Linked DNA regions of Ketobacter sp. MCCC 1A13808. The main gene of each other region encodes a partner of the protein of the gene in region 2 in a complex. Links are inferred from orthologs where the notes say so. Each region holds a gene or a part of one and is shown on either strand. Other genes may lie near its edges. The genes, in order: FT643_RS21430 and sdhA.

Region 1 (15,399 bases), on a different replicon or contig from region 2:
CGTTTCCGGCTCACGTCGCCGCCATAGCATTTTGCCAACACATTTTTCCGTAGAGCCTTTACTGTCTGCCGGGCTATAATTTTGCTGCCGATGGAGGCCTGGATTGCCACATCGAACATTTGCCTTGGAATCAGTTCTTTCATCTTCTCAGTCAGGGCCCGACCGCGGTATTCAGCCTGATCACGATGACAAATTACGGCAAGAGCATCCACCCTCTCGCCATTGATCATCACATCGACCCTCACCAGATGGCTTGCTGCGAACTGTTTAAATGAATAGTCCAGCGAAGCGTAACCACGGCTCGTGGATTTAAGACGGTCAAATAAGTCCAGCACCACTTCCCCCAGGGGGATTTCGTATTGCACCGAAACCTGGTTACTCATGAACTGCAGGTTTTTCTGTACTCCGCGTTTTTCGACACAAAGTGTAATGACGTTGCCCAGATATTCCTGCGGTACCAGAATGGTCACATCGGCAACCGGTTCACGAAACTCTTCCACCTTCGACGGATCCGGTAAATCTGACGGGTTATCAACCTGTATTACTTCGCCACTTTTTAGCAAGAGTTCATAGATTACCGTCGGTGCGGTGGTGATTAGATCGATATCGTATTCCCGCTCAAGCCGCTCCTGAATGATCTCCATGTGTAACATTCCCAGGAAGCCGCAGCGAAAACCGAAGCCCAGTGCATCGGACGTTTCCGGCTCAAAATGCAACGACGCATCATTCAGGCTGAGTTTGTCCAGGGCATCCCGAAACCGCTCGTAGTCATCCGAGGTTACCGGGAATAACCCGGCATAGACCTGGGGTTTAACACGCTTGAAACCCGCCAAGCTGGGTACATCCGGGGTTTTCGAACTGGTTAACGTGTCACCTACAGGCGCACCGTGAATGTCCTTGATACCCGCCACCAGAAAGCCTACTTCACCGGCTTCCAGCACGTCAGTTTCAAGGCGTTTCGGTGTAAATACGCCAACTGCATCGACCATATGCACGCGACCGGTGGACTTCACCAGAATCTTTTCGCCTTTTCTTATGCGGCCTTCTTTAACCCGGATCAGCGACACGACGCCCAGATAGTTGTCGAACCAGGAATCGATAATCAGACATTGCAGATCCGCCTCCCGATCACCCACGGGCGCCGGAATAACATTTACCAGACGCTCAAGCAAATCTTCCACTCCAAGCCCGGTTTTGGCGCTCACCTGAGCCGCATCGGTGGCTTCTATTCCGATGATGTCCTCTATTTCCTGCGCTACCCGGTCCGGTTCAGCCTGCGGCAAATCGATTTTATTGAGCACTGGCATCACTTCCAGCCCTTGCTCAATTGCGGTGTAACAGTTCGCCACTGATTGCGCTTCCACGCCCTGCCCGGCATCCACCACCAGCAAAGCACCTTCACAAGCGGACAAAGAACGCGACACCTCGTATGAAAAATCCACATGACCGGGAGTATCAATGAAGTTCAGTTGATAAATTTCACCCGCCAGTGATTTGTAATAAAGCGTCACGCTCTGGGCTTTGATCGTTATGCCCCGCTCTCGCTCAATATCCATGGAATCCAGCACCTGCGCTGCCATTTCACGCTGGGTGAGGCCACCACAAAGCTGGATTAATCGGTCGGCCAAGGTAGATTTACCGTGGTCAATGTGGGCAATAATGGAAAAATTACGAATATGGCTTATATCGGTCACAGGTGCGCTTTACTTCAGATGTAGGAGTGGCTGGGAAAACAGCGGCAATTCTACCGATTTTCACAGGGGGATGCATTAGATGAATATATTCGCCTCAAAACCACCGGCCGATAACGCTCATCATGTTGATTTTTATGAAAATGCCAGCGGAGTAACAGAAACCCGAGCGCCAACCCAGACACCCCGGCCAAAGCCGTGGGCAAATCGCCCGCGCCAAGTTGTTCCGCAACTAGGGCGCTGAACATCATACCCAACAATGGCATCAGATACGCGAGCACAGAACTTTTCATCATTACGTCTTCGGGCACACCCACCACCACCTGATCACCCACATTCAGGATCAAGTTACTGAGAGCCTGCATGTGCACATGGTTCTGGCCTAATTTTGCAAGGGCGCTATGACCACAACCGGACTTGGCTGAACAGCTGTCACACGCCGACGTGCGCACAGTTTCAACCCACGCAACATTACGGTCCAAAGCCACTACTTTGCCAATTTCTTCAATCATCGAAACGGGGGAGCCTAATACATATAAGGAATACACTTTAACGCGTTCGTTCGTTGACCGCCAAGATTTTTACATTTTCCGCGATTTTCTCAGCCGTTACCGCGGGTATCTCTCCCACGACGGTCACCAGTGTTTTGTCCCGATTACGGTTAACTGCCACCGTCGCGCCTCTGGAACTGGTGCTTTCTGTCACCGGTGCATCCAGCGCTTCGCAGAACACGGTGAACGCTGCCAAACCATCGCTATAAGTCCTCACACTGACCGTGGGGTACTGCCGGCTCAATGCAGCGCGACCCGCCGCAACAAAACCATCCGGCACCCAGCCCGCCTGCCAACGAATATCACTGATCGGCAGGGGTTGCTCCGCTTCACTCCGACTCAAAGGCTTAGGCATTTTCAAGTTTTCACCTGCCTGGAAATCACCCACCGACAACTCATCAACCAGCGAAAGCTGCACGAACTCGAAGATTTCGAGCGGGTCGCCCTTTAATGGATTGGTTTGGGAACGCAGCAACACACCGGATTCCTCGTCCAGCCACAATGTGTAGCCATAGCGATGTAAATCCAGCGGTTCAACCTCAATCAGAATAGCTGGGCGACCGGCAACACGATCTTCTCCGACCAGTTCAAATCGATAATACCTGGAGGCAGCCTGGATTCCCTGCTGAATCGACTCCCATTTCTGGACCGGGCTGCCAGCCGTAGATAATCCGGAGGGTGGTTTAAGGGCAGGCGCTGCGTCACTGACATGGGATGACAACTGTGAGGAGTTCATCCGGTGGACACTGAAAGTGCGATCCCCTTGACGAATAATTTCGGCAGGTTCTCCGCTCAGATGAACAACTCTCTCCCATACCTGGCCTTGAATTGGGGCATGAAAGACAGCCAAAGAAATTAAACGACCACCACTCAGTAGTACTAAACGGCCCTTAAAACTGGCCTCATGTGAGGCCGTAACCATTTTTTGTAACCATTGTTCAGCGGAATCCTGCGCGACAACGGGCCATGAATGAATTGTTATCACCAGCCCCAGCAGGAGTTGCGGCCAACACTTCATGAACTACTGCTCCAGATTAACCCGGACCGCTTTTTCCTCTGCTGTTGGATTAATGGTAATCACTCGTCCGTATGGACTCACGCTGCTGGCCGTATTGGCTGCGGCATTACCTGAATGGGACAGAAAATAATAGTTCAGCCGATCATCTACATCCGGGTTGTAGCGTATCATTTCCGGTTGCGGCCCCTGATTCAAAACGCTGTAACCGAAATTATTCTGGGACACCGGCATCGCTCGCGGAGAGGTCGGCTGTTGCCCTGAATAAAGGGGAACAGTTGATACCGGTGTTGCCACGCTGGGACCGGGGGAAGCCGAAGCCGCCGCCAACGCCGGTGCCGGACCATTTGCTGTGTTTATCGGTTGCTGTCCCACTGACTGCCAACCCACAATCACGGCTGCCGATACCGACGCCGCCACTGCCACGTTGGCAAATGGCTTAATCAGTCCCGACCGGATCCGGCTTTTTGGCTTTGCTGACACCTCAAGTGCCGGCTCATCCGCCACCGCTTGCTGAACCCGTGCCGAAATATCGACATTTTGCCATTCAAGCGCTTTACCGCGGGTCTGTCCTTTTAATATCGCGCTGGACAGTTGATAGCGTGACCATTTCTGGCACAACTCCTGATCCGATTCGATATTCTTAAGTAGTCGTCGCAATTCCAGTTCGCTGATCTCGCCATCCAGTAACGCTGACAACTCTTCAGAGCTTCTGTCCAAACCTTTCTCGCTCATAGTCACACCTATTTCAAACCCACTCTACATTCATTTACATGCCCGAGGCCCCGGATTGCAGAGCCTGGATACGCTTATCTATTGCTTCCCGTCCCCGAAATATTCTCGAGCGGACAGTCCCGACGGGACAATCCATGACTGCAGCAATTTCTTCATAACTCAGACCATCAAATTCACGTAATGTCACCGCAGTTCGCAAATCATCTGGTAATTCTTTTAACGCATCGTAAACCACTTTTTCCAGCTCATCTCTCATGAGCTCTTTTTCAGGATCAGCAGATTCGTGCAGCACATCACCGCCGCTGTAGTATTCAGCCTCGCCTACTTCAACGTCGGTATCCGGCGGCCTGCGGCCTTTGGACACCAGGTGGTTCTTTGCGGTATTAACAGCAATGCGATAAATCCAGGTGTAAAATGCACTATCTCCCCGAAACCGATCCAGTGCTCGATACGCTTTAACAAACGCATCTTGCGCCACATCCATGGCTTCATCCTGGTCTCGCACAAAGCGGCCGATTACGGCCAATACCTTGTGTTGATACTTCTTCACCAAAAGATCAAATGCGCGTTTGTCACCATTCTGCACGCGCTCTACTAATAGCTGATCGGAATGACGCTCAGCCATTGCTTAAAACTCCCCATACTCGGCCCCGATCACTTCTTTTGGGGGCGCGTAGGTGTAAAGACCTGAGTTCAAGATTAAAGTTCCCGTATAGCATGTATTTTAACTGCCCATTATCATTGCGAGCCAAGTCAGATAAGTAATTGTATACTAGCCGTTTTACGGGCCGAATCTGGCAGCCATAATAACCGGTTTTTGATCTAGTTTGCGGAAAATTGTCTATGACGCGATTCAAACATGACATTCTTGTGATAGGGAGCGGCGCGGCGGGATTGACTGCGGCCCTGCATCTGGCGCCATTTGCCAAGGTCGGCGTGCTCAGCAAGGGGCCCCTGACTGCTGCGAATACCTACTATGCCCAGGGCGGCGTGGCTGCGGTACTGGATGAGGGTGACTCTCTGGAGGCGCACATCAACGACACCCTTGAGGCAGGAGACGGCCTGTGTCGCGAAGATGCCGTGCGCTTCACCGTGGAAAATGGCCCTGACGCTATCCGTTGGCTGATCAAGCAAGGCGTCGGCTTCACCCGTGAAGTCCATGATGACGGGCGCCGAGAATACCACCTGACCCGGGAAGGAGGCCATAGTCATCGCCGCGTTATCCACGCCGCCGATGCGACCGGTCTTGCCATCTCAAGCACCCTGATCGACAAAGTACGCCAGCAGAGCAATGTCTCTCTGTTCGAATCGAGAGTCGCTATTGACCTGATCACCAGCCAGAAACTGGGCCAGCGCGGCAAACAGGTCTTCGGCGCCTATGTGCTCAACAACGAAACCGGGGAAGTTGAGGTGCACGAAGCCCGATTTGTATTCCTCGGTACCGGTGGTTCCAGCAAAACTTATCTTTATACCTCCAACCCGGATGTCGCCACCGGCGACGGCATTGCCATGGCCTGGCGAGCTGGCTGTCGGGTAGGCAATATGGAGTTCAACCAATTCCACCCCACTTGCCTATATCACCCGGAGGCCCGTTCCTTCCTCATTACAGAAGCCATTCGTGGTGAAGGTGGGTTGTTGCGTCTGCCCTCCGGGGAACGGTTTATGGATCGCTTCCATAAAATGGGAGAATTAGCTCCACGGGATATCGTAGCTCGAGCGATTGACCATGAAATGAAGCGACTGGGCGTAGACTGTCTATATCTGGATATTACACACAAGCCAGAAGCGTTTATCCGCAGCCACTTTCCCACCGTGTTTGACCGCTGCAAAAGTCTGGGCATCAATATCGCCCAGGAGCCTATTCCGATCGTACCGGCAGCCCATTATACCTGTGGTGGCGTATTAACAGACTTGAATGGCCGCACGGATCTGGGCGGCCTGTATGCGGTGGGCGAAACTGCCTTCACCGGACTGCATGGCGCTAATCGTATGGCCAGTAATTCATTGCTGGAATGCATGGTCTTCGCCATTGCGGCCAGCAAAGATATTCACCAACAGTTCGATCAGGGTTTTACGGCTCCAACTGTGCCGGACTGGGATGAAAGCCAGGTAACCCACTCCGATGAAGCCGTTGTCATTTCTCATAACTGGGATGAGTTAAGGCGCTTTATGTGGGATTACGTCGGCATTGTGCGAACCGATAAACGCCTGCAGCGGGCCACTCACCGCATTAATATGCTGAAACAGGAAATTCTGGAGTATTACAATAACTTCAAAGTCAGCAACGATCTGATTGAACTGCGCAATTTGGTGCAGGTAGCAGAGCTAATCGTCCGTTGTGCTTTATCCCGCCAGGAAAGCCGGGGGCTGCATTACACTCTGGATTACCCCGACATGCTACCCGAAGCAAAAGACACTATTTTGGTGCCCGGGAACTACTCTTCCGAAGCCTGGGCCCGGCAGGCAGGCGTTGCGCCAGAAACGTCTTCAAGCGAATCCTGAGGTTCGCCGCCTCAGGTTGCTGGCCTTTTTCGCTGGCCCAACGCAAGAATACGGACAGGCGACGAAATTGATCAGCTCCGATCATTTCCCGATTGATAATCAGATGACGTCGCTCCAGCGCAGAGCGACGCAGACTCAATCGCAAATAGCCGCTATCAAGACGGGTCGCATCGTCCAGCTCGAAGGGCCCCAGTTGTACTTGGTTATTCAATCCCAAATACCAGCCATCATGGGCAAGCCGTATCTTCCGCACCGAGCGGGACAATAACAGCAAGCCGTACTTTGCCACCGTGAGCAACAACGACAACACCGCCACTGGAAGCAACCACAGAAATGCGGCAGGCAACTGCAGCAGGGCCACAACGACCAAGCCATGCAACACGGCTATCAGCAGGCTGAAACTGACTGAACCTCGGAGTTCAAGTTCCGGCATCCACACGCTTCAGCACCATCGTCACCATTCGATTCAGCTCCGCATCCTGGGGTTTTGAGCGGTAGGTAAACCATTCAAACAAATCCACATCATGCTGTTCCAGCAAACGTTCAAATAGCGCCTGATCTAACGCCTCCAGGCCATCGAATCGCTGCTCAAAGAAGGGAATCAACAACACCTCCACCTCTTTTATGCCCCGGCGGCATTGCCATTGCAAACGGCGTCTGCTTTCAGGTTGGTTATGATTAGTCTCGGTCATCCATTGCTGCTCCATTAAAGTCCGCGCATTATATAAAAAACTGCGTCACCCTGCCCTGTAAAAAGACAGGCACTGACATTTTGCCTGTCAAGCCGTATGATGGATCGCCCTTCAACACACGACAACAGCCCCCAAACCACAGCAGGAGGTTATATGTGGTCCGACCGTCTTACTAATGCTCAAATCTCCGCTTCGGGCCTTCTCTTTCAATCAATGGAAGAGGAAGCTTCTGCGGTACTTTCCGGCCAGCCGTTTGCCGCAGCGCTAACCCGCTTCGGATTGATCAAGGTTGAGGGAGAGGACGCTGAAGCCTTTCTACAAGGTCAGGTCACTTGTGATATGGCGCAAGTAACCGAAAGCCACCCCAAAGCAGGCGCTCATTGCAATATCAAAGGCCGCACCCAGACCACCTTTATCGCTGCATTCCTGAACAATAATTACTACCTGATTCTGCCCGCAGATCAGGTGGAGCCCACTTTGAACGCGCTGCGCAAATTTGCCATGTTTTCTAAAGCGAGCCTCTCAGCGTCGGACGACTACCTGCTCGTGGGGCTCGGTGGAAACAATCCGGAAGGCGCAATCGACCCTGTGTGGGGGCCAATGCCGCCACCCGATCATGCCACGCTTAACGATACCGGCGCATTGCTGCATCTGTCCTGCGGGCACCTAATCGGGTTAATTTCACCAGACAAGGCGCAACAGTTTGCGGCTTCCTGCGTGCATGCCAACATTCAGCTCTGTGGGGACAATGCCTGGCAGCTCTATAGCATTAACTCAGGCGTAGTGCAGATCGTTAATGCACAATCAGAACAGTGGATTCCGCAGGAAATCAACTACGACCTAATAAATGGGGTCAGTTTTAAAAAGGGGTGCTATAAAGGCCAGGAGATCATTGCCCGCATACATTACCGAGGCCAGACCAAAGTCCGCACAGCCGCATTGGAGATCTCCGACTGTATCGCCATCAATGTGGGAGACAAAATTCTTTCCGCCGCCGGTGCAGGTACCGTGTTAGCGACTGCTCAGGTGAACAGCCACACGGCAAGGGTGCTGTGCACCCTGAAAACGGAGCAATCTGAATCACAAAATCTCAAGTTGGAGCGCAATCCCGACTGTCAAATCCGGCCACTTCCGCTTCCCTATGCTATAACTTAATTAAGTAGACCTGCATAGGAAGCGAATCACTGATGACGAATGTCGCAGATGTCACCTTACACGAAATAAATGAATTAATTGACAACGACCGACTGGTGTTGCCGACGCTGCCTGAAGTGGCATTGCGAGCCAGGGAAACCGCCGAAGATCCCAACGCATCGGCCAGTGATTTGGCGAAGGTTATAAATAATGACGCGGCTATGACGGCCCGAATTATCAAGGTTGCCAATAGCCCCATCATGCGAGGCGCTCGCGAAATTGAAGATGTACAGATGGCAATTGCCCGACTGGGAATCACCTGTATTTCAAACCTGGTTACCGGGTTGGCCATGGAGCAAATGTTTCAGGCGACTTCGGAGTTTATCGATAAAACCATGCGCAAGTCCTGGCATCACAGCACCGAGGTGGCAGGTATTGCCAATGTACTCTGCAAACATTACACAAAACTCAAACCCGACCAGGCCACCCTGGCAGGACTCATCCACGAAATCGGTATTCTACCGATACTGACCTACGCAGAAGAGTCCAACAAATTAACCGATCCGATGACGCTGCAAAAAGTCATCTCGGCCATTCACCCCCAAGTCGGGGTAAAAATCCTTAAATCCTGGGATTTTCCGAAAGAATTGGTGGAAGTGCCTCAGAATTACGCCCAGTTCGATAGAGACACCGGTAGTGAGAAAGCAGATTATGTGGATATCGTCATGGTGGCCAATCTACAAACCTATCTGAACAAACCAGAGCATCCCTATATGCAGAAGGATTGGGCAACCATTTCTGCCTTCACCCGAATGGGGTTAACCCCCAACATGTCGGACTCCGTAGACGAAGACTTGTCTGCAGAAATGGATGCCGCGATGGCAATGCTTCAGAACAGCTAAAAAGGTCAACCAATTAACCAGCGCGCTGCCCGGGTCATGAATCTTCATCCCGGGCAAACATTTCCTGAATGCTGGAAAAATCTTTTTTCCCCCACCCTTTTCGGCCGTGTAATGCGTATAAGCTTTTGGCTAACTGGCCCATGGGTAATGTCGAACGGCTTTGCAACCCCGCCTCCAACGCCAAGCCCAGATCCTTGTTCATTAAATCCGTTTGAAAGCCACCTTTGTAATCGTTTGCGGATGGCACATTTTCCATCGTTCCGGGAAACGGATTATATAATTCCAGCGACCAATTCCTGCCTGAACTTTGCAACATAATATCGGACAAGACTTTAGCATCCAAGCCGTTATCCACACCCAACTGCAATGCTTCAGCGGTTCCTATCATGTGCACAGCCAAAAGCATATTATTGCATATTTTGGCCGTTTGGCCGGCACCGCTGGCACCGGCGTGAAAGACATTTTTACCCATGTTTTGCAGAATCGGATTGGCTTTTTCGAATGCGGCCTGGTCACCACCCACAATGAAGGTGAGCGTACCAGCTACTGCGCCTCCCACACCACCGGATACCGGCGCGTCCAGCATATGAATCCCCAACGCCTGAGCGGCATTGGATACATTAATGGCATTTTCTGCTGCGATAGTGGAACAATCAATTACCAGGGTCTGAGCAGACATGGATTTGAGGATTGCCTGCTGGTGGATATAAAGATCTTCTACGATCTTGCCGGATGGCAACATCGAAATCACAAACTCCACATCCTGCACCGCTTCCTGAGGCGACGCCACAATGTGGGCACTACCGGTGCCGGCCTGACTCTGGGCAACTACGTTTTCTGCGAACTGAACGGACAGGTCATAAACCTTTACCTGGTGCCCGGCCTTAATCAGGTTTACGGCCATCGGCCCACCCATATTACCGACCCCGATAAAACCAATCTTTGCCATGTTGTAACTCCTGAATTTGCGTTATGAGCCCAGATTTAACAGCGGATTAGGTGCGTCCCATGGTGGTTGAAAATGCTGCTCCACCCACTTTGCCGGCACATCGGCGATGGCATCAAACTGCCACTTTGGGTTGCCATCTTTATCCACCAGCAAAGCGCGCACACCCTCAACAAAGTCCGCATGCAATGCGCACTGCAATGACATCACTAACTCCATCTGGAACACTTGCGGCAGCGATAGCTTCTTACCGCGTAGCAATTGCTGATAAACCAGATGAGCGGTGGTCGGACTACCTGATCTGAACGTCGCGGCGGCCTTGTTAAGCCACTTGTTTTCAGTATCCAGCGCATTGAATTGATCGGCTATTTCAACCAGGTCGGCTCCGTCGGTCACCGCTTGAATCAGATCGTAGTGTTCGCGTACATTCGATACAGGCAGTGTCTCCAGGTTTTCATAGGATTTTAGCACCCGGCTAACCAGCACCTGGTTGTCTGCCTCGGATTCGCTCCAGCTCTGCTCCTGCAATGATTGCATCAACGCTTCTTTCGAATCGCTTGCGATATAGCGATCCGCCATACCAACAAAGAGCGCGTCCGCGGCATTTATATTGGCGCCGGTCAGCCCCAAAAAAAGACCGGTTCGACCCGGGGCGTGATTCAGAAACCAGGTGCCACCCACATCAGGATATAAACCAATGGAAATTTCCGGCATCGCCATACGAGACGCTTCCGTCACCACCCGGTGTGACGCCCCCGACATCAAACCAATACCACCACCCATAATTATGCCGTGGCCCCACACGATAATGGGTTTGGCGTAAACATGGATCAAGTAATCCAGCCGATATTCATTCTCAAAAAATGCCTGAACGTCGGGCAACGCCTTTTTTGCACCGACGTCAGTAATCGTTTCGCACAAGGTGCGCACATCGCCACCGGCACAAAACGCTTTTTCACCTGCGCCCTGCAACCAGACTGCAGCAACGTTGTTGTCTTTTTCCCATAATTTAAGCTGGTCAGTGAGCGCTGACACCATCTCGCTGTTGAGCGAATTCAGCTTGCGTTCCATATTGAGCGTGGCAACACCCACCTTTTTGCCATTGGTCGCGCTCAGTTCGCTGAATAAAACCGACTCTGTCATTGAATAATCTCCGTAGCACCTTCCAGCAATGCGCGCCGGGCGATAATGAGGCGCATAATTTCATTGGTACCTTCTAAAATTTGATGAACCCGTGAATCCCGCACATAGCGCTCCAGAGGATATTCACGAATATAGCCGTATCCACCATGAATCTGTAACGCATCGTTGCACACATTAAAGCCGACGTCGGTCGCAAAGCGTTTCGCCATGGCCGAGTAAACGGACGCTTCCGGATCTTTCTGATCCAGTTTAACAGCAGCCATCCGCACCATTTGCCGAGCGGCAACCAAATTCGTCAGCATGTCAGCCAATTTGAATTGCAAGCCCTGAAAATCTCCGATCGCCTTGCCAAACTGCTTACGCTCCAACATGTATCGCTGTGCGGTATCCAGTGCCGCCTGAGCAGCTCCGAGTGAACAGGTGGCGATATTAATTCGCCCGCCATCCAGGCCCTTCATCGCCAACTTAAACCCGTCACCTTCATTGCCGATCAGATTGCCTGCATCGACTTTTACGTTTTCAAACGTAATGGTGCGGGTGGGTTGGCAGTTCCAGCCCATCTTGTCTTCTTTGCGTCCGTAGCTGATGCCTTCACTGTTAGCCGGAACCACGAAGCAGGATATACCGCGAGCACCCGAGCCGGCATCTCCGGTTCTCGCCATCAGTATCAGCACGTCGGTAGAACCGGCCCCGGAAATAAAACACTTACTGCCATTCACCACATAATAATCACCCTGACGCTTGGCACTGGTCTTGAGTGCGGCCGCATCCGAGCCGGCGTTGGGTTCGGTTAAACAGTAAGATGCCAACAGTTCCCCGCTGGTAAGCCCTGGCCCCCACTTTTGCACCAGGGTCTCACCTGCAAATCCGGTGAGCATCCAGGTGCACATATTATGGATGGTGATATAGGCTGCCGTGGCGGTGCAGCCATAAGCCAATTGTTCAAACACCAGGTGAGAGTCCAGCCGGGAAAAGCCCATGCCACCGGCGTTCTCGTCACAATACAGCCCGCAAAAACCCAACTCCCCTGCTTTGCGTATCACATCCACCGGAAATAATGCCTCTGCGTCCCAGCGAGCTGCGTGAGGCGCAAGCTCGCTGGTGGCAAAACTGCGGGCGGCTTCCTGAAAAGCCCGCTGATCGTCATTTAGATTAAAATCCACTTTACCTGCCTCACCTTCCGACTGCATAACAATGGCTGATTTTCGATTTTTATTTCAAATTAATCGTCATGTTAATACCGGTATCGGCAATATCACTTTCAAACCAACGGGCTGTAATGGTTTTGGTTTCTGTATAGAAGCGCACGGCTTGCTTACCGTAAGCGTGTTGATCACCATAGAACGAGGCTTTCCAACCGGTGAAGGAAAAGAACGGTAGGGGCACTGGAATCGGAATATTAATACCCACCTGACCTACTTCTATTTCATGTTGATACTTGCGCGCAGCGGCTCCGCTCGCTGTGAATAATGATGTACCGTTACCGCAAGGATGATTGTTTATGAGTTCGATCGCATCTTCCAGGGTGTCCACGTTGATGACGCTCAACACAGGACCGAATACTTCTTCGTTATAAATGCTCATTTCAGGGGTGACATTGGTGAACAAGGTCGGGCCCACCCAGTTTCCGTCCGGGAAGCCATCCACTTCGCATTGGCTACCGTCAAGCAAACAGGTCGCACCTTCTTCTTTGCCCTGCGCGATCAGCTTCACCACACGCTGCTTTGCCTGGGGGCTTATGAGTGGTCCGTAGGCCGCTTCCGGATCATTCCAGGCGCCGGGATGTACCTGACCCAACGCTTCGGTTATATCATCAATCCATTCGCTGGACTGCCCGACCAAAACCAACACACTGATCGCCATGCAGCGTTGCCCTGCTGCACCCACAGACGCGCCCACAATGTTGTTAATCACTTGCTGGCGATTGGCATCGGGCATAACCACCATATGGTTTTTGGCACCAGCAAACGCCTGCACGCGTTTCATATTGGCGGTACCGGTGCTATAGATATATTGTCCGACCGGCACAGAACCAACGAACGAAATGGCTTTCACATCAGGCTCGGTCAATAACGTGTCCACTTGTTCTTTGCGGCCATGCACAACCTGAAGCACATCGGGCGGCGCTCCTGCTTCAAGAAACAATTCCGCAAGCCGCATTGGCGTCATCGGATCTTGCTCTGAAGGTTTCAGAATAAAGGTATTACCGCAGGCAATAGCGAGAGGGAACATCCACAAGGGAATCATGGCCGGAAAGTTAAAAGGGGTAATACCGACACACACACCAAGAGGCTGCATGTAGGAATAAGTGTCGATCGAGGTGGCAACATTCTCAACGGTTTCGCCCATCATCAGGCTGGGCACATTCGCAGCGTGCTCAACTACTTCAATGCCACGCCACACATCGCCTTTTGCGTCTTCAAAGGTCTTGCCGGTTTCTTTGGCCAGAATCTCTGCCAGTTCGTCATGGTGCTTTTTCAACAACCCCTGATACGCCAGCATAATCCGGGCACGGGCAGGCACCGGAATATTGCGCCAGGTTTTGAATGCGTTTTTAGCGCTGTCGATGGCCTGGCGCATTTCCTCTGCGGTGGTACAGGGCACCTTCGCGATCACTTTTTGCGTCGCAGGATCGTTTACTTCAATCCATTCATCGCTGGAACTGTATTGAAATTCACCACCGATAAGCTGCTTTACTTTCGTTATGCTGTTGTCTTGGTTGCTCTGTGTCATGATCGATTCCTGGGTTGCACGGGGATACTTGTGTCCTGCCTATCTTTGTAGCATAACCGACAGCGAAGTGACATTGACGATATTGCGGATAAAGTGGACTATATTGTGATTATGGTAATTGGCAGGAGCCCTTATGCCCGTTTCTTCCGGCTGGCCGCTTAAACCCGGTGCTATCCGATTTTTTGTTCCTCTGTTTGCAAGCCGGCAACTGCGGCAACACCCGTTGACTGAATCGTTATATATCAACGGCATGGGGTTGTATCCCTGTGCCGAGGGGCATCTGATGGAGCGCTCTGACCATGAAGACCATTTATTAATGTATTGCTCAGCGGGAAAAGGATATGTCTCGGCCGGAGGCAAACGCACGCCGGTCTCCGCGGGTCAACTCATCTTGATTCCCAAAGGAACAGCCCATGAATACGGCGCCGATTCCCACACCCCATGGACACTCTATTGGGTTCACTTTTCGGGCACCCGCGCAAGTCACTATATCGAACACATCGGGCTGTCCGAAGGGAATTGTGTAGCGACCATCGGCTTGCACCCGAAAATAGTGGCGGATTTTGAGTCCATCTTCGATGCGAGGGAAACCGGATACAACATGAAGGCACTGATTCATGCATCCCAGTGCTTAAAGCAATTTATAAGTTACCTGGCCATGCTCACCAGCCGACAACTGCAACCTTCACGTAGCCAGATTGATCTGGCGGCAATTCAAACACTGATGAAGTCCAATCTGCATGGGGATCTTGAGCTGGAAACGCTGGCCGAGTTGGCGCACCTCTCCAAATACCACTTCAGCAAGCGATATAAAGAAATTACCGGGTATGCCCCCATTCAGCATTTTATTCACCTGAAAATGGAGCGGGCCTGTTATCTGCTGGATGTGTCATCGCGCTCTGTTGCAGAAGTTGCGGAAACCCTCGGATACGATGACGCCCACTATTTTTCCAGGTTATTTAAAAAGGTGACCGGCTTATCCCCAAGGGAATACCGCAAACTGGAAAATGTGTAGCGACTCAATCGGGGACGGACCAGTCCACCGGCGCCAGCTTTCTCGATTTCAGATAGGCGTTGGCCTGCGAAAAGTGTTTGCAACCAAAAAAGCCCCGGTGCGATGACAGTGGTGAGGGGTGCGGGGATTTAAGAACACAATGTTTTTTTACATTAATGAACTGACCTTTTTTTTGGGCATAGCTACCCCAGAGCATAAACACAATACCCTCACGCTTTTCATTCAACTCACGGATCACCGCATCCGTAAATTGCTCCCAGCCTTGCCCCTGATGAGCTGCCGCTTTGGACTGTTCAACTGTCAGCACGCTGTTCAAAAGTAGCACCCCCTGCTCCGCCCA
Region 2 (15,652 bases):
CGATTTTACATTCACCTGGGGTAATAATGCCGGGGCAGTTAGGACCAATTAGGCGCAAACCTTTCTGTGCTACGTATTCTTTTACGTACAACATATCCAGAACAGGAATGCCCTCCGTAATACACACGATTAAAGGAATGCCTGCATCTGCTGCTTCGATTATGGAATCTTTGCAGAACGCAGCCGGTACATAAATCACGGTCGCATCACAATCGGTAGCGGCTTTCGCCTCAGCTACAGTGTTAAAAACGGGCAAACCCAAATGCTCGGAACCGCCTTTACCCGGAGTTACGCCACCGACCATTTGCGTACCGTATTCAATTGCCTGAGTGCTATGCAGAGTACCTTGAGCACCAGTGAAGCCCTGGCAAATGACTTTTGTGTCTTTGTTGATTAGAACGCTCATGATTAACCTCTCACCGCTGCAACAACTTTCTCGGCAGCGTCATTAAAGCCAGTCGCTGCTATAATATTCATCCCGCTTTCTGAGAGTACTTTCGCACCCAGCTCAGCGTTATTGCCTTCCAGACGAACCACTACCGGAATCTTTACGCCTACTTCCTGAACCGCACCGATAACACCTTCTGCGATCAGATCACAACGCACGATACCGCCGAAGATATTAACCAGAACGGCTTCAACACTTTGGTCAGAAAGAATGATTTTGAATGCTTCCGTGACACGTTCTTTGGTAGCACCACCACCCACATCCAGGAAGTTAGCAGGCTTGCCACCCTTCAGCTTAATGATATCCATGGTGGCCATTGCCAAGCCGGCGCCGTTTACCATGCAACCAATATTGCCTTCCAGCGCTACGTAGTTAAGATCCCACTCCGCAGCACGACGCTCACGCTCATCTTCCTGGCTCGGATCGTACATGTCGGCCAGATCCGGGTGACGCAGAACCGCGTTTCCATCAATAACCAACTTCGCGTCCAAGCAGTGTAAATTGCCTTCAGACGTGATAACCAGCGGATTCACTTCAATCAGGGAAATGTCTTTTTCTTCGAACAATTTCGCCAGACCCATAAAGATCTTGGTGAATTGCTTAACCTGATCGTTAGACAGGCCCAACTGATACCCCAGATTGCGACCCTGATAGGGCTGCGCACCGACTAATGGATCGATCTCAGCTTTCAGGATTTTCTCAGGGGTTTCTTCTGCCACTTTCTCTATCTCAACACCGCCTTCAGTGGATGCCATGAACACCACACGACGAGTTGCACGATCTACAACTGCACCTAAATACAGCTCCTGATCAATATCGGTACAGGTTTCTACCAGAATCTTATTAACCGGCTGACCTTTTGCATCGGTCTGATAGGTCACAAGGTTTGTACCCAATTGCGCCTTCGCGAACTGGATAATTTCTTCTTTAGAGCTGACCAGTTTCACACCACCCGCTTTACCACGCCCCCCCGCGTGGACCTGTGCTTTAACCACCCAGCGATCTCCGCCGATTTTATCAGCGGCGTCTGCTGCTTCTTCGGGTGTGCTTGCTGCAACCCCTTGTGAAACAGGCAGACCGTACTGAGCGAACAATTGCTTGGCTTGATACTCATGTAAGTTCATTGGCTCACCATCGATCTGAAATTGTGTGGAAATTCCCACATTATACTTGCTTGACGCGAATCTTTTCCCTCGCACCAGTTTGCGCAAAATGCGCTTTGGAGTTGTTAAGCTCCTACCAACTGAACAATCGTAGTCCTAGTCCAGTAAAAAGGTTGCACCGGGAAACCCGACTTAACCCAAACTTCAAAATATTACTTACGGCGTTTACGCTTGGCTGAATGTATGGCTTTGCCATCCACATCGAGACAAGCTTCATGGAATACTTCTGACAAGGAGGGGTGGGCAAAAACCATCATCTGCAGGTCTTCCGTACTTGCACCGAACTCCATCGCGATCAACGCCTGCATAATCAGTTCCGATGCCTGAGGCCCGACAATATGAACACCCAGAATGCGGTCACTGGTGGAATCGGAAACGACTTTCACAATTCCCGCTGTTTCGTTCGCGGCCGCTGCACGACCGTTGGCTGCAAAAGAGAAAGACCCGACCTTATAATCGTCGCCCGCCGACTTCGCTTGTTCTTCCGTTATTCCTACCCAGGCAACCTCCGGATGGGTATACACAACAGAAGGAATGCAATCGTAGTTAATGGCCGTCGTATGTCCGGCAATAATTTCAGCAACCATGACACCTTCTTCGGTGGCCTTATGTGCCAGCGCCGGGCCGCGCACGATATCACCGATGGCGTATACACCCGGCACATCGGTTGCGCAGCTTTGGTTCACAAAAATAAATCCACGTTCATCCAGGTTAACTCCGCTGTCCGCAGAGAAAAGATCCACTGTGTAAGGGCGGCGGCCCACTGCAACAATGAGCTTATCCACCACTACGGATTGATCGCCTTCTGAATCGGTGTACTCAACAGTCACTTTATTTTTGTCAACGGTGGTTCCGGTCACACGAGCAGAAAGACGCACGTCAATGCCCTGGCCTTTCAAATTTTTCAGCAACTCCTTAGAAATTTGACGATCCACCATGGGCAAAAACGAGTCCATCGCCTCAAGCACAACCACTTCGGAGCCCACACGGTTCCATACGCTGCCCAATTCCAGGCCAATAATACCACCGCCAATCACGCCCAACTTTTTAGGCACGTCAGTAAACTCGAGTGCACCTGCATTATCCACAACGATGTCGTCATGCAAAGGCGCAACCCCGAGTTTGATCGGTTCTGAACCAGCCGCCAGAATTACGTTCTCCGCTTGCAATACTTCCGCATCGCCTTCATGCGGTGTGAACTCAACCTGTTTGCTTGCTAACAGCTTGCCACGACCTTGCAGCCAGGTAACGCCGTTGGCTTTCAGCAACATGGCTACGCCATCGGTTTGTTTCTTAACAATATCGTCTTTGCGTTTAAGCATATTGCCGATATTCATTTTTACACTTTTGGCTTCAATACCATGGATCTCAAAGCCTTCTTTCGCTTCGTGATATTTCCAGGTTGAGTCCAGCAGCGCTTTTGAAGGGATACAACCAACATTGGCACAGGTCCCGCCTAACGCCGGCTTTCCGTGTTTGTTGATGTACATATCGATACAGGCAGTGTTTAAACCCAAATGTGCCGCTTTAATCGCTGCTGCATATCCACCTGGACCGCCACCAATAACTACTACATCGAAACTTTTTGCCATGACAATTACCCATTAAAAATTCGTATGTTTAAGCCAGTATCCTTTCCGGCTTTTCGATAAAGTTCTGTTAGAGATCCAGCAGTAATCGAGCCGGGTCTTCCAGTAAATCTTTAATCGTTACCAGGAATTGCACGGCCTCTTTACCGTCTATGATGCGATGGTCATAGGATACTGCCAGATACATCATGGGTAGGATTTTCACCTCACCGTTGACGGCCATCGGTCGCTCCTGGATTTTATGCATCCCCAGAATGGCGGTTTGCGGCGGGTTCAAGATTGGTGTTGACCAAAGGGAACCGAATACACCACCATTGGAAATGGTGAAGGTACCCCCGGTCATTTCATCCAGTCCCAGCTTTCCGGCCTGCGCTTTCTTGCCGTAATCCACGACCTTACCTTCGATTTCGGCGAAATTCATTTTATCTGCGTCGCGCAATATGGGTACGACAAGACCGCGATCGGTCGACACCGCCACCCCTACGTCGTAATACCCGTGATACACGATATCCGTACCATCAATGGATGCGTTCACTGACGGGTACTTTTTCAATGCTTCGACGGCGGCTCTGACAAAGAAGGACATAAACCCGAGGCGATGCCCATGGGCTTTTTCAAACATATCCTTGTAATTTTTGCGCATCGTCATCACCGGTTCCATGTTGACTTCATTAAATGTTGTCAACATAGCGGCATTTTGCTGCGCAGAAACAAGCCGCTCGGCGATTCGGGCACGCAAACGGGTCATAGGCACGCGTTTTTCTTCACGATCCCCGAAATCAATATTCACCGCTCCGGCTGGCATTGGTGCCGGGGTGCCGGATTTAGGCGTTTCTTTAACAGCCGGTTTTGCTGCCCCGCCTTTCAGATGGCTTAACACATCTTCTTTAGTGATGCGCCCGCCTTTTCCGGTGCCTTTTATCTGGCTGGGATCTAAATTATTTTCTGCTATTAGTTTTCTTACTGCTGGTCCCCAGCTGTCCTCAGCACTATTAGTAGAGGGCTCTGGTTGCGCTGCTGCCGGTGCTGCTTTAGTTTCCGCTGCGGCTTCAGCAGGCTTGGGACTAGCACCCTCACCTTCCTCAAGATAGCCAACCAGCTCCTGGCTAAGGACGGTATCGCCCTCTTCTTTAAGAATTTTACCAACCACACCGTCATGCGGTGCAACGACTTCCAAAACCACTTTGTCGGTTTCAATGTCAACCAGTAATTCATCGCGAGCAACCGCTTCACCGGGCTTTTTGTGCCAGGTTGCAACAGTGCCGTCTGCAACGGCTTCGGGGAATTGCGGGGCTTTAATTTCAGTTGTCATTTGTGTTCCTTATTCGCCTCTAGCTTTTAGCCAAATCAATTCTTGCCGGCATAAATTGCCCGACACCTACTATTCGATGTTGAACGCCGTGTCTACCAGTGAAGCCTGTTCCTCAAGATGCAGCGCCATATAACCTGCTGCCGGTGCTGCAGAACCTGCACGCCCGGCATAATGCAATAGTAGATCCGGATAATGACTGTGAACCACGTGCCGCATGTGGTGCTGGCTGCAATACCAAGCACCCTGATTCATGGGTTCTTCCTGACACCAGACCACATGTTTCACTTTTTTGTATTGCGCAAACAGCTTACTGAGTTCCGCTTCGGGGAAAGGATATAACTGCTCGATACGCACCAGCATAGTGTTCTTGATGTCCTGCGTAGCCCGATGCTCGAACAAGTCGTAATAAACCTTACCGCTGCACAATACTATGCGCTCAATGTCTTTCGGATCGTGTTCCCATGCATCCTCAAGTACCACTTTGAAATACCCGTCAGCCAGGTCTTCCAAGGTCGATTTTGCCAGTTTGTGACGTAACAAACTTTTGGGAGACATGACCACCAGCGGCTTTCGCAATGGCCGTATTGCCTGCCGACGAAGCATGTGAAAAACCTGTGCCGGTGTGGTTGGCACGCACACCTGGATATTGTGCTCAGCACAAAGCTGCAGGAATCGTTCCAGCCGCGCAGATGAATGCTCAGGCCCCTGACCTTCATAACCATGGGGGAGCAACATTGTAAGCCCGCAGAGTCGCATCCATTTATGTTCCCCAGAGGAGATAAACTGGTCGATCACAACCTGCGCACCGTTGGCAAAATCACCGAATTGAGCCTCCCACACCACCAGACCGCTAGGGGCTGTCGTGGAATAGCCATATTCGAACGCAAGGACCGCTTCTTCAGACAACAATGAATCATACAATTCGAAGGAAGCATTATTGGTCCCTACAGATTGCAAAGGGACTACAGTACCCTGGACTTTTTGATTGTGTATCACCGCATGCCGGTGAGAGAAAGTACCACGACGCACGTCCTGCCCGGTCAACCGGACCTGGTAGCCTTCGTGCAGCAATGTTGCGTAAGCCATGGTTTCGCCAAAGCCCCAATCGATTGCCAATGCCCCCGCTGCCATTTTCTGCCGGTCTTCACGAATTTTGGAAACCTGGCGCTGCACCACCATCCCATCGGGCAGTTGATCCAGCTTGTTCGCTAACTCCTGGAGCAGCTTCAAATCAACGCTGGTATCGTAGTAGGCCGCGTAGTCATGACCAAGATAAGGCGTCCAATCCACAAAAAGCTCTGAATTGGGCTTCTTCACCAATGACTGTACGACGTGCTGTCCGTTGTCCAACGCGCTACGATACACATCCATCATCGATGTGACTTCTTCCTGGCTGAACAACCCTTCTTCAACCAAGCGATTGGAATAGATTTCACGGGGGTTCTTTTTCTGTCGTATAACAGAATACATAATCGGCTGCGTTATGGCTGGTTCATCGGCTTCGTTATGACCGCGAGCCCGGTAGCAAATCAGATCAATTACAACGTCTTTCTTAAACTGTTGACGAAAATCGATAGCCATCTGGGTCACAAACAGAACCGCTTCCGGATCATCCCCGTTGACATGAAAAATGGGAGACTGGACCATCTTCGCAACATCAGTACAATATTCTGTAGAACGCGCATCATGGCGGAAGCTGGTGGTGAATCCCACCTGGTTATTTATTATGATATGAACCGTACCACCAGTACGATAGCCACGGGTCTGGGACATCTGGAATGTCTCCATCACCACGCCCTGACCGGCAAAAGCAGCGTCCCCATGCAACAACACAGGCACCACCAGATCGCCTTTCTTATCGCGACGACGATCCTGGCGGGCACGGACCGAACCCTCCACAACCGGCGACACAATTTCAAGGTGCGATGGATTAAATGCCAATGCCAAGTGCAATTCGCCACCGGGAGTCATTACATTGGAAGAAAAACCTTGATGATACTTAACGTCGCCGGAACCCACTTCGTTTTTCTTCAGGCCTTCGAATTCACTGAACAATTCAGCGGGATTTTTACCTAAAATATTCACCAGAACATTCAGACGACCGCGGTGCGCCATCCCCAGTACAAGCTCTTTGGCTCCGTAACTTCCAGCTCTCTGAATAATTTCATCAATACAGGGTATGAGGCTCTCACCGCCCTCCAGACCAAAGCGCTTGGTGCCCGGATATTTGGTAGCAAGCATCCGCTCCAGCCCTTCTGCGGCAATCAAGCGTTCCAACAGATGTGATTTAACATCGCGGCTGTAATTGGGTTTAGAGCGCACACTTTCCATGCGTTGCTGGATCCAGCGTTTTTCCGCCGTATCGACAATATGCATGTATTCGACACCGATGCTGGCGCAATAGGTTTGTTCCAACGCATCCACAATTTCTTTCAAGGTTGCTTCTTCACGACCTAGAAACACATTGCCGGTTTGATAGGTGGTATCCAGATCGGCTGCAGATAAACCATGATGGGAAAGATCGAGATCAGGAACGGGTTCCCGCTCCATTATGCCCAGCGGATCCAGCTTTGCTTTTTGATGCCCGCGCACTCGGTAGCCGGTAATCAATTGAAGTACTTTTACCTGTTTTTTCTCATGCTCAGAAGAAACGCTGCTCACTGCCAGGGGCTGAGCTCGACTCTTATTTTTGGCAAGATACAGGAAATGTTCGCGGATGGTGGAGTGTGGGACGTCGGATTCGGTTCCGTTTACCCGGGGGAGTTTGTCGAAGTTATCGCGCCATTCTTCAGGCACAGAATTGGGGTCTTGTAGATAAGCTTCATATAGCTCTTCGACGTAGGTAGCATTCGAACCTGAAAGGTGCGACGTACTCCATTGCCGATACATCAAACTATCATCCATTGCAGATCACCGTGTCGATTAGAACACTACCTGCAAAGACGCGAATCAGCAACAGACACGTGAAAACATGTTAGGTTTGCGACTGGCGGGTTGGGCCAAATGCGCTTTCAGATAGTTCGGTTTTACCGATTTGTCCTAAGGTTAAAAATCAACCTGCTTCCGCTTTTTGAGCGGCGCAGGGAAATTCACAGAAATCGTCAAAACTTTGGTATAGAGACGATTCTGCATTCCCAACATCAAGTGTAGCGTCTTTTTTTAATCAGCCACCCGGAAGGGAATTGCGCAGGTGGCTAAGACTGCTGAATTATATAGACATATGAACAATAAACAAACTTTAAGTACCCTGAGAAAGTAACAGGTTGCGTATGCTTCCAATCGCTTTTGTAGGGTTCAGACCTTTAGGGCAGACGTTTACGCAATTCATTATGCCTCGACAACGAAACAGACTGAACGGGTCATCCAGATCCGACAAACGTTGCTCTGTCATTGTATCCCGGCTGTCAGATATAAACCGATACGCCTGTAGCAATCCTGCCGGCCCAATAAACTTATCCGGATTCCACCAGAAGGAGGGGCAGGAAGTGGAGCAACAAGCACACAAAATGCACTCATACAGGCCATCGAGCTTATCCCTTTCTTCCGGACTTTGGAGACGCTCGATCGGCGGGACCGGGGTATTGTTAACAACATACGGCTTTATCTTTTCATATTGCGCATAAAACATAGCCATATCAACCACCAGGTCCCGGATCACCGGCAAGCCCGGTAACGGACGCAGAACCAGTTTTTTGTTCTTACCATTGGTAGCTTGTGATATTGAGGTGATACACGCCAGCCCATTCTTACCATTAATGTTCATGCCATCGGATCCGCAGACCCCTTCACGGCAGGAACGGCGATAAGCCATGGTGGTATCTTTGTCTTTCACCAGATTGAGCACGTCCAGCACCATCAAATCTTTACCGCCGGTATCGATCTGATAGTCCTTCATGTACGGTTCGGCATCTGTATCCGGGTTGTAGCGATAAATACTAACCTGCAACATGTGGATTCACCTTAATAAGTTCTGACCTTGGGCTGGAATGTTTCAACCTGCTTAGGCGCAAAGTTAACTTCACGCTGTGAAAGCGTTTTGGAATTCGGATCATAGAGCGAGTGCGCCAACCAGTTTTCATCATCACGGTCCGGAAAATCATAACGGCTATGCGCGCCACGGCTTTCTTTACGACCCTCTGCCGCAATGGCGGTTGCCTCAGCTACTTCCAAAAGGCTATCCAGCTCCAGCGCTTCGATACGAGCAGTATTAAACGCTTTACTCTTATCAACCAGATGAGTATTACCGATACGTTCCCGGAGCTCTTCCAGCTTCGCAACGCCCTTCACCATCATGTCGCCTTTGCGGAATACACCAAAATTGTTCTGCATATTGGTTTGCAGCTCTTTGCGTAACGCCGCGACATCTTCTCCGGCAGTGCTGGCTTCCAACCTGTTCATGCGGCTCATAGCTTGCTCAAGATCGGATGCGGTTGAATCTCGTAATTCAATGCCCTGCTTTAACGATTGCTCAATGAACATGCCGGCAGCACGACCAAACACAACCAGATCGAGCAATGAATTACCGCCCAGGCGATTTGCACCGTGTACGGATACACAGGCCACCTCCCCAACGGCATACAAACCTTCAACGATTTTGTCTTTGCCGTCGGCATCGCGAGTAATCGCCTGACCATGGATATTAGTCGGGATACCGCCCATCATGTAGTGACAAGTGGGCACCACCGGAATAGGCACCTTAACCGGGTCGGAAGCTGCAAACGTAATCGCCAGCTCACAAATGCCCGGCAGCCGCTTATGCAATACTTCTTCACCCAAGTGATCCAACTTCAACATCACATGGTCGCCTTCCGGCCCGCAACCGCGGCCATCCAGGATTTCCTGCATCATGGAACGCGCCACAACGTCACGCCCAGCCAGGTCTTTCGCATTGGGAGCGTACCGCTCCATGAAACGTTCACCATCTTTATTTATAAGGTAACCACCCTCGCCCCGACAACCTTCCGTTACCAGAACACCGGCGCCGGCGATGCCGGTGGGATGAAACTGCCACATTTCAATATCCTGAACAGGCAGCCCTACGCGCAACGCCATGCCCACACCGTCCCCGGTATTGATCAAGGCGTTAGTGGTTGACGAATAGATACGGCCTGAGCCACCAGTGGCAAATACGGTTGCCTTGGATTTGAAATAAACCGTTTCACCGGTCTCCATGGAGATTGCGATAACACCGGTAATGGCCCCGTCCTGGTTTTTCACCAAATCGACGGCATACCACTCATTATAGAAATTGGTGTTGCAACGAACGTTTTGCTGATAAAGCGTGTGCAGCAACGCATGACCAGTACGGTCTGCCGCTGCGCAGGTGCGGGCAGCCTGACCGCCTTCACCGAAATTCTTGGATTGGCCCCCGAATGGACGCTGATAGATGCGACCTTCTTCCGTACGGGAGAACGGCAACCCCATATGGTCAAGCTCATAGACGGCTTCTGGGCCGACGCTACACATATATTCGATAGCGTCCTGATCACCAATGTAATCAGAGCCTTTCACTGTGTCATACATGTGCCAACGCCAATCATCATTGGGGTCAGAACTAGCTATCGCACAGGTGATTCCGCCTTGTGCGGATACTGTATGTGACCGGGTCGGAAACACTTTTGAAATGAGAGCGGTCTTTTGGCCGGACTGCGCCAACTGAAGCGCAGCGCGCATGCCGGCACCGCCGCCGCCAACAATTACTGCATCAAAATTTAACGTACGCATACCTGACATGGCTTAAATTCCCCACAAAATCTGAATGCCCCACACTACATACACTATCGTGACCAGTGCACATATGCCCTGCACCGCAACCCGCAGAGCAGTACCCATTGCCCCAAGTTGGCGGGTGGTCAGATAATCAGTAGTTATGGTCCAAAGGCCGACCCAGGCGTGGGCTGCCATAGAAAACAGCGCAATCAATGTGAAAATGCGCATAAAGGTGGAGGTCATATAACCCTGCCACTGCTGAAATGTCAGATCGGGATTGAGAACCAGAAACCCCATCAAGCAGACAAAATACACTCCGAGTACAACGGCTGTCGCCCGCTGAATCACCCAGTCATAAAGGCCGTTTTTGCCTAGACTCGTAACACTGGTTACCATACCCAAATCCCCGCAACAATGATCAGCACCGCTGAAACAACCATAACCGCATAAGAGAGTGCTTGAGAACTTTCCAACTCTTCGAAGTAACCGGCGTCCATCAACAAGTGGCGCACCCCAGCCACGAAGTGATATATGAAACCTGCCAGAATGGCCCAGATGATAAATTTCGCTATCACACTGTCCAAACATTGTTTTAACTGGCTAAACGACTCTTCACTTTGCAGAGATAAACCTAACCCCCAAATTACGAATGCCATACCAGCGAATATGATTACTCCTGAAATGCGATGTGTGATCGACGCCACCATCTGCGGAGTAAACTTAAACGTCATTATATCCAGATTAACAGGTCTTTGACTTTTCACGGCTCTAACCACTGAGACTGAGGCCCCTAAGGAGCGTTGAAGGAAGATCCAAGAATGGTTAGGTGAAGAAAATCAGGAAGTTGCATTTGAACCCGAATTTCGTACCCTCTCTCTCATTCGGGGCCGAAGTATAGTCTTATCGCAATTCAAATACAAATGACTCTTGGCCGCCGCAAACCTTGTTTTACAAGCATTTATTACCACGATGGAGCAATTAGTAAATGAGTTGCACTATTGTGGGCTAAGCATACAATCAAAGACCAATTTGAAGGGCGAACGAATGCTTACGTCTGAAATAAATTGACAAACTTTCGTTGAGTGATTAGTTTTGGCGCGACTTTGGCTCGAGACTTCAGGTACTTGAGCGTAAAGTAGTACAATGCATTCACGATCATTCGATAAAAAGCCAGCCGCTGTCCTAATTTGAACGACGTTGGACTTAACCCAGGGCTCCACTTTAACGAGCACGTAGGCGCGGGAAGGAACTAAACAGGTGAACTCCCGAAAGTAGGCACAGATCCTGCCTGTAAATCCTACCTACCGAGTACAGGAGAGTATTATGACTGAGAAAAGCGCTCAGTTAATCTTAGGTGAAAACACACTCGAACTTCCCATTTACTCCGGCACCATTGGGCCGGACGTAGTTGATGTCGGCAAACTGACTGGCCAGGGAGTTTTCACGTACGACCCAGGCTTCGTGTCCACCGCTGCCTGTGAGTCCAAAATAACTTATATCGATGGCGGTAAAGGGGTTCTCCTACACAGGGGTTACCCTATTGACCAGCTAGCAGATGATTCTGATTATCTGGAAGTTTGCTATCTCTTGCTGTACGGGGAACTCCCCAACGCAGCAGAAAAAGAAAAGTTTGAAAGTACAATCCGGAACCACACCATGGTTCACGAGCAGCTTCGTAACTTTTATCAAGGCTTCCGCCGCGATGCGCACCCCATGGCAATCATGTGTGGTGTTGTTGGAGCACTGTCTGCGTTCTACCATGACTCACTGGAAATCTCTGACGAGAGACACAGGGAAATCGCAGCATTCAGGCTGATCGCGAAAATGCCGACTCTGGCTGCCATGTGTTATAAATACTCTCTCGGACAGCCCTTCATGTACCCGCGAAACGATCTGAGCTATTCAGAAAACTTTCTGCAAATGATGTTCGGCAACCCTTGCGAGGAATATCAGGTTAATCCGATTTTGGCGAAAGCGATGGATAAAATCTTTATTCTTCATGCCGACCACGAACAAAATGCATCCACTTCCACAGTACGTCTGGCAGGCTCCTCCGGCGCCAATCCTTTTGCCTGTATCGCTGCCGGCATTGCTGCATTGTGGGGACCAGCCCACGGTGGAGCTAACGAAGCGGTACTGGAAATGCTGGACGAAATCGGCGATGTTTCCAGAGTTGATGAGTATGTGGCAAGAGCAAAAGACAAGAATGATCCCTTCCGCCTGATGGGCTTTGGTCACCGGGTATATAAGAACTACGATCCGCGCGCCAAGGTGATGAGAGAGACTTGTCACGAAGTCCTGAAAGAGCTGGGCATTAAGGATCCGCTGCTTGAACTGGCAATGAAGCTGGAAGATATCGCCCGCTCCGATCCGTACTTTATTGAGAAGAACCTGTATCCGAACGTGGATTTTTACTCCGGCATCATTCTGAAAGCCATCGGCATTCCCACCAGCATGTTCACCGTCATCTTCGCTTTGGCGAGAACTGTCGGCTGGGTTGCGCATTGGCACGAGATGATCAGCGGATCATATCGCATTGGTCGTCCACGGCAGCTTTACACTGGCTCACCGCAACGTGACTTTACCCCTCTCGACAAACGGTAAAAGAACGATTAAAAAGGCTGCCTAGGCAGCCTTTTTTTTATCCTGATTTCAGATAGAGGGAAGATTATGAAAATTGCATTCATCGGGTTGGGCGTTATTGGATTTCCGGTAGCTGGACATTTAGCAAGTGCAAATTTTCAGGTTTGCGTATTCAACCGTACTCAATCTAAAGCAGAACAATGGCTGCAAAGCTACCCCGGAGAGAAGGCTGACACTCCAAAACAAGCTGCGATCGACGCTGACTTGGTTTTCACCTGCGTCGGCAACGACGATGATCTGCGCCAGGTCGTTCTCGGAGAGCATGGCATTATTCATGGCATGAAAAAAGGCTCCGTTTTGATAGACCACACCACAGCTTCTGCCAATGTGGCAAAAGAAATTGCCGCCGCTCTGGCCAATGTAGAGGCCGGCTTCATTGATGCGCCGGTATCCGGTGGTCAGGCTGGCGCCGAAAACGGGCAGTTAACAGTCATGTGCGGCGCTGAAGAAGCGGTGTTCGAGCGGGTGCAATCGGTGATTCAACGCTACGCTAAACAGGTCTCCTTGATGGGCAGCGTTGGTAGCGGACAAATGACCAAGATGGTAAATCAGATTTGTATTGCAGGCCTGATTCAGAGTTTGGCTGAAGGGGTACAGTTTGCCATTAAAGCAGGACTGGATGTCGAAAAAGTTTTTGATGTGATCGGTAAAGGTGCGGCTCAATCCTGGCAAATGGACAACCGCCATAAAAACATGCACGACGATTTTTACGATTACGGTTTTGCCGTGGACTGGATGCGCAAAGATCTAGCCATTTGCCTTGAAGAAGCTAAATCAAATGGCTCTGAACTGCCCATTGCTAAAATGGTGGATCAATTCTATTCCGATATTCAAAGCATGGGTGGTGGACGCTGGGATACTTCCAGCTTGCTCAAGCGGTTAGTCTAGCGAGCATCATTCCTCTGGGAACCCCTGGAATGAAGCCTGATTTTCAGCAGTGATCCGGGCCGGGGATTGCATTCGTACCGTTGATACAGCAGTAACCCACCGACCATCACGACCTGCTAACCCTTGCCCTGGGCCATCAAAATCTTCATTTGAAGTCGGGAAAGTTATGAACTCCATAAAGGGTACTCTACTGTCGAAGAGATACCTTACTTTTATACGCAGTAAGTTTGCATCCCCGATATTTGCACACCTTGAACCTGCTGGATCGGCAAATTGCAGACCAAAATTCGGAATCTCGCAATTTTCAACTGGAGATGTACTACAAATATTCGAATATGAAGGGATTTTTCCACACTGCTGGAACATGAGAAGCGTTGGATTCAATATTTGAATCTGAACAACGGGAGGCGCTATGTCGCTCGCAGCACGGGAGGCCCCCATCCTATAAATCACTTCCTGCTGCATTGCTGCCAAATTGATATTACTGGATGCCCCTACCCTGGCCGCCATCAATGCAGCATACTCAAGATTAGATTGAGCCTGGAACACCAGGCCGCCATGCACAATTCCAAAACCCAGCAACACCATTACCGGCAAAACAAGCATAGTTTCTATCATAGAAACGCCGCGCTGCCGCATATCTAAGAATTTGTTGTTGATCATGCTCATTAACGATGCACCACTGGCTAATTATTATTATCTTTCATAAACAAGAACAACCGTCTTATCGTCACGCCCACCCTGCCTCTCACTCTCAAGCACCAGTCTTTTAATACGATCCGCCATAGATGCCGCAGCATTGTTTAAAATTGACAATATTACAGAATCGTCCAATACGTCGGTTATACCATCGGAAAGAAGCAATAACTGGTCTTTTGCATCCCAGTCGAAGCGGTTTAATTCAATCTTAATGCTACTCCTTATTCCGACTGCATTGGTTATCACAGACTTAAACTGATTATCCGGGCGCTGAACCGACTTAGTATGATCTTTTGTCAATGCCATAATCTCACCGCATCGCAACCGATAGGCCCGGCTATCACCTACATGCATAACCACAATCCGCTTATCCTTTATAACAGCGCAGACCAGAGTTGTAGCCATACCATTCAAGTCCGCCGCCTGTGCAGCATCAAATATTAGTTTGTTTGCATTCTGAATGGCTTGTATCAGTACTTTTTCAATACTGTTGTTCCTGTCTGCCAAACCGCATAGGCGATAGATTTCATCAACCAAAGTCCTGGACGCAAAGTCACCGCGAGGGCCACCACCAACACCGTCTGCAACCACAAACAGACACTTGTTATTCAGAACCAAACAAGCATCTTCGTTTTTTTCAGATTTAAGTCCTTTTTGACTAAGAGTCACCGCTTGCATGCGCTATTTCTTTAAGGCTCCCGCCAATTTATCTAAAGACTCGGATTGGGATGTTAAATCTTGCTTCCGGTTAAACTTATCAATAGCGGCCATCAGCTTTGACACTTTGGACAAATCCGCATCTTTTCCTGCCATCGCCGCATAATATTTAAAATGATTATCTGCCTGCATTAGCCGAATAGAAGCCAAATTATATTGTGCCTTCCCATTCTTCGGATTGCGTAGAATGGTGCGTTCAAAATAGGCGGCGGCCTCATCGAACTGACCGAGCCTAAACTTGATGGTACCCATCCGGTATAGCACCACTTCTTCTTCAGGCTTAAGTTCAAGCATCGCCAGACATTCTGCCTCTGCCTTCACAAAATCACCGGCTTTATAATAGTTTTCACTCGCCTCAAAATGTTGCCGTAACTTTAGGTTAAGCTGCTGCTTATCAGATTGAGCCGCTGCCTGCTGCTTGTAATAATCATCAAGATTGGGGTCATTGAAAGCGCAACCAGATGACACGACCATCATCACAATT

The links.
Region 1: the proteins of sdhA (region 2) and FT643_RS21430 are in contact, whole or in part, in a crystal structure (PDB 6C12), measured with the Escherichia coli proteins. The link is inferred for Ketobacter sp. MCCC 1A13808 from one-to-one orthologs.

The regions. Positions count from the first base shown.
Region 1 is NZ_VRKW01000020.1:41,674-57,072, forward strand. The notes cover bases 5,551-8,228. They hold FT643_RS21430 (FAD assembly factor SdhE), read right to left. Parts: upstream 7,187-8,228; coding sequence 6,914-7,186; downstream 5,551-6,913. Other genes in these bases: nadB (L-aspartate oxidase), read left to right, coding at 5,551-6,494; FT643_RS21425 (protein YgfX), read right to left, coding at 6,409-6,927; ygfZ (CAF17-like 4Fe-4S cluster assembly/insertion protein YgfZ), read left to right, coding at 7,340-8,228. Outside these bases: lepA (translation elongation factor 4), read right to left, coding at 1-1,694; FT643_RS21400 (SoxR reducing system RseC family protein), read right to left, coding at 1,745-2,203; FT643_RS21405 (MucB/RseB C-terminal domain-containing protein), read right to left, coding at 2,241-3,260; FT643_RS21410 (sigma-E factor negative regulatory protein), read right to left, coding at 3,264-3,992; RNA polymerase sigma factor RpoE, read right to left, coding at 4,027-4,617; more of nadB, read left to right, coding at 4,836-5,550; more of ygfZ, read left to right, coding at 8,229-8,341; FT643_RS21440 (HDOD domain-containing protein), read left to right, coding at 8,374-9,222; mmsB (3-hydroxyisobutyrate dehydrogenase), read right to left, coding at 9,257-10,171; FT643_RS21450 (enoyl-CoA hydratase/isomerase family protein), read right to left, coding at 10,193-11,311; FT643_RS21455 (acyl-CoA dehydrogenase family protein), read right to left, coding at 11,308-12,474; FT643_RS21460 (CoA-acylating methylmalonate-semialdehyde dehydrogenase), read right to left, coding at 12,524-14,044; FT643_RS21465 (AraC family transcriptional regulator), read left to right, coding at 14,178-15,059; ung (uracil-DNA glycosylase), read right to left, coding at 15,064-15,399. UniProt on the Escherichia coli protein: An FAD assembly protein, which accelerates covalent attachment of the cofactor into other proteins.
Region 2 is NZ_VRKW01000004.1:142,371-158,022, forward strand. Bases 7,860-10,790 are described here. They hold sdhA (succinate dehydrogenase flavoprotein subunit), read right to left. Parts: upstream 10,246-10,790; coding sequence 8,473-10,245; downstream 7,860-8,472. Other genes in these bases: FT643_RS10240 (succinate dehydrogenase iron-sulfur subunit), read right to left, coding at 7,860-8,461; sdhD (succinate dehydrogenase, hydrophobic membrane anchor protein), read right to left, coding at 10,249-10,617; sdhC (succinate dehydrogenase, cytochrome b556 subunit), read right to left, coding at 10,611-10,790. Outside these bases: sucD (succinate--CoA ligase subunit alpha), read right to left, coding at 1-406; sucC (ADP-forming succinate--CoA ligase subunit beta), read right to left, coding at 409-1,572; lpdA (dihydrolipoyl dehydrogenase), read right to left, coding at 1,764-3,203; odhB (2-oxoglutarate dehydrogenase complex dihydrolipoyllysine-residue succinyltransferase), read right to left, coding at 3,271-4,512; FT643_RS10235 (2-oxoglutarate dehydrogenase E1 component), read right to left, coding at 4,582-7,416; more of FT643_RS10240, read right to left, coding at 7,751-7,859; more of sdhC, read right to left, coding at 10,791-10,985; gltA (citrate synthase), read left to right, coding at 11,545-12,825; FT643_RS10265 (NAD(P)-dependent oxidoreductase), read left to right, coding at 12,889-13,752; FT643_RS10270 (TadE/TadG family type IV pilus assembly protein), read right to left, coding at 13,759-14,421; FT643_RS10275 (protein phosphatase 2C domain-containing protein), read right to left, coding at 14,449-15,129; FT643_RS10280 (tetratricopeptide repeat protein), read right to left, coding at 15,133-15,652. UniProt on the Escherichia coli protein: Two distinct, membrane-bound, FAD-containing enzymes are responsible for the catalysis of fumarate and succinate interconversion; the fumarate reductase is used in anaerobic growth, and the succinate dehydrogenase is used in aerobic growth.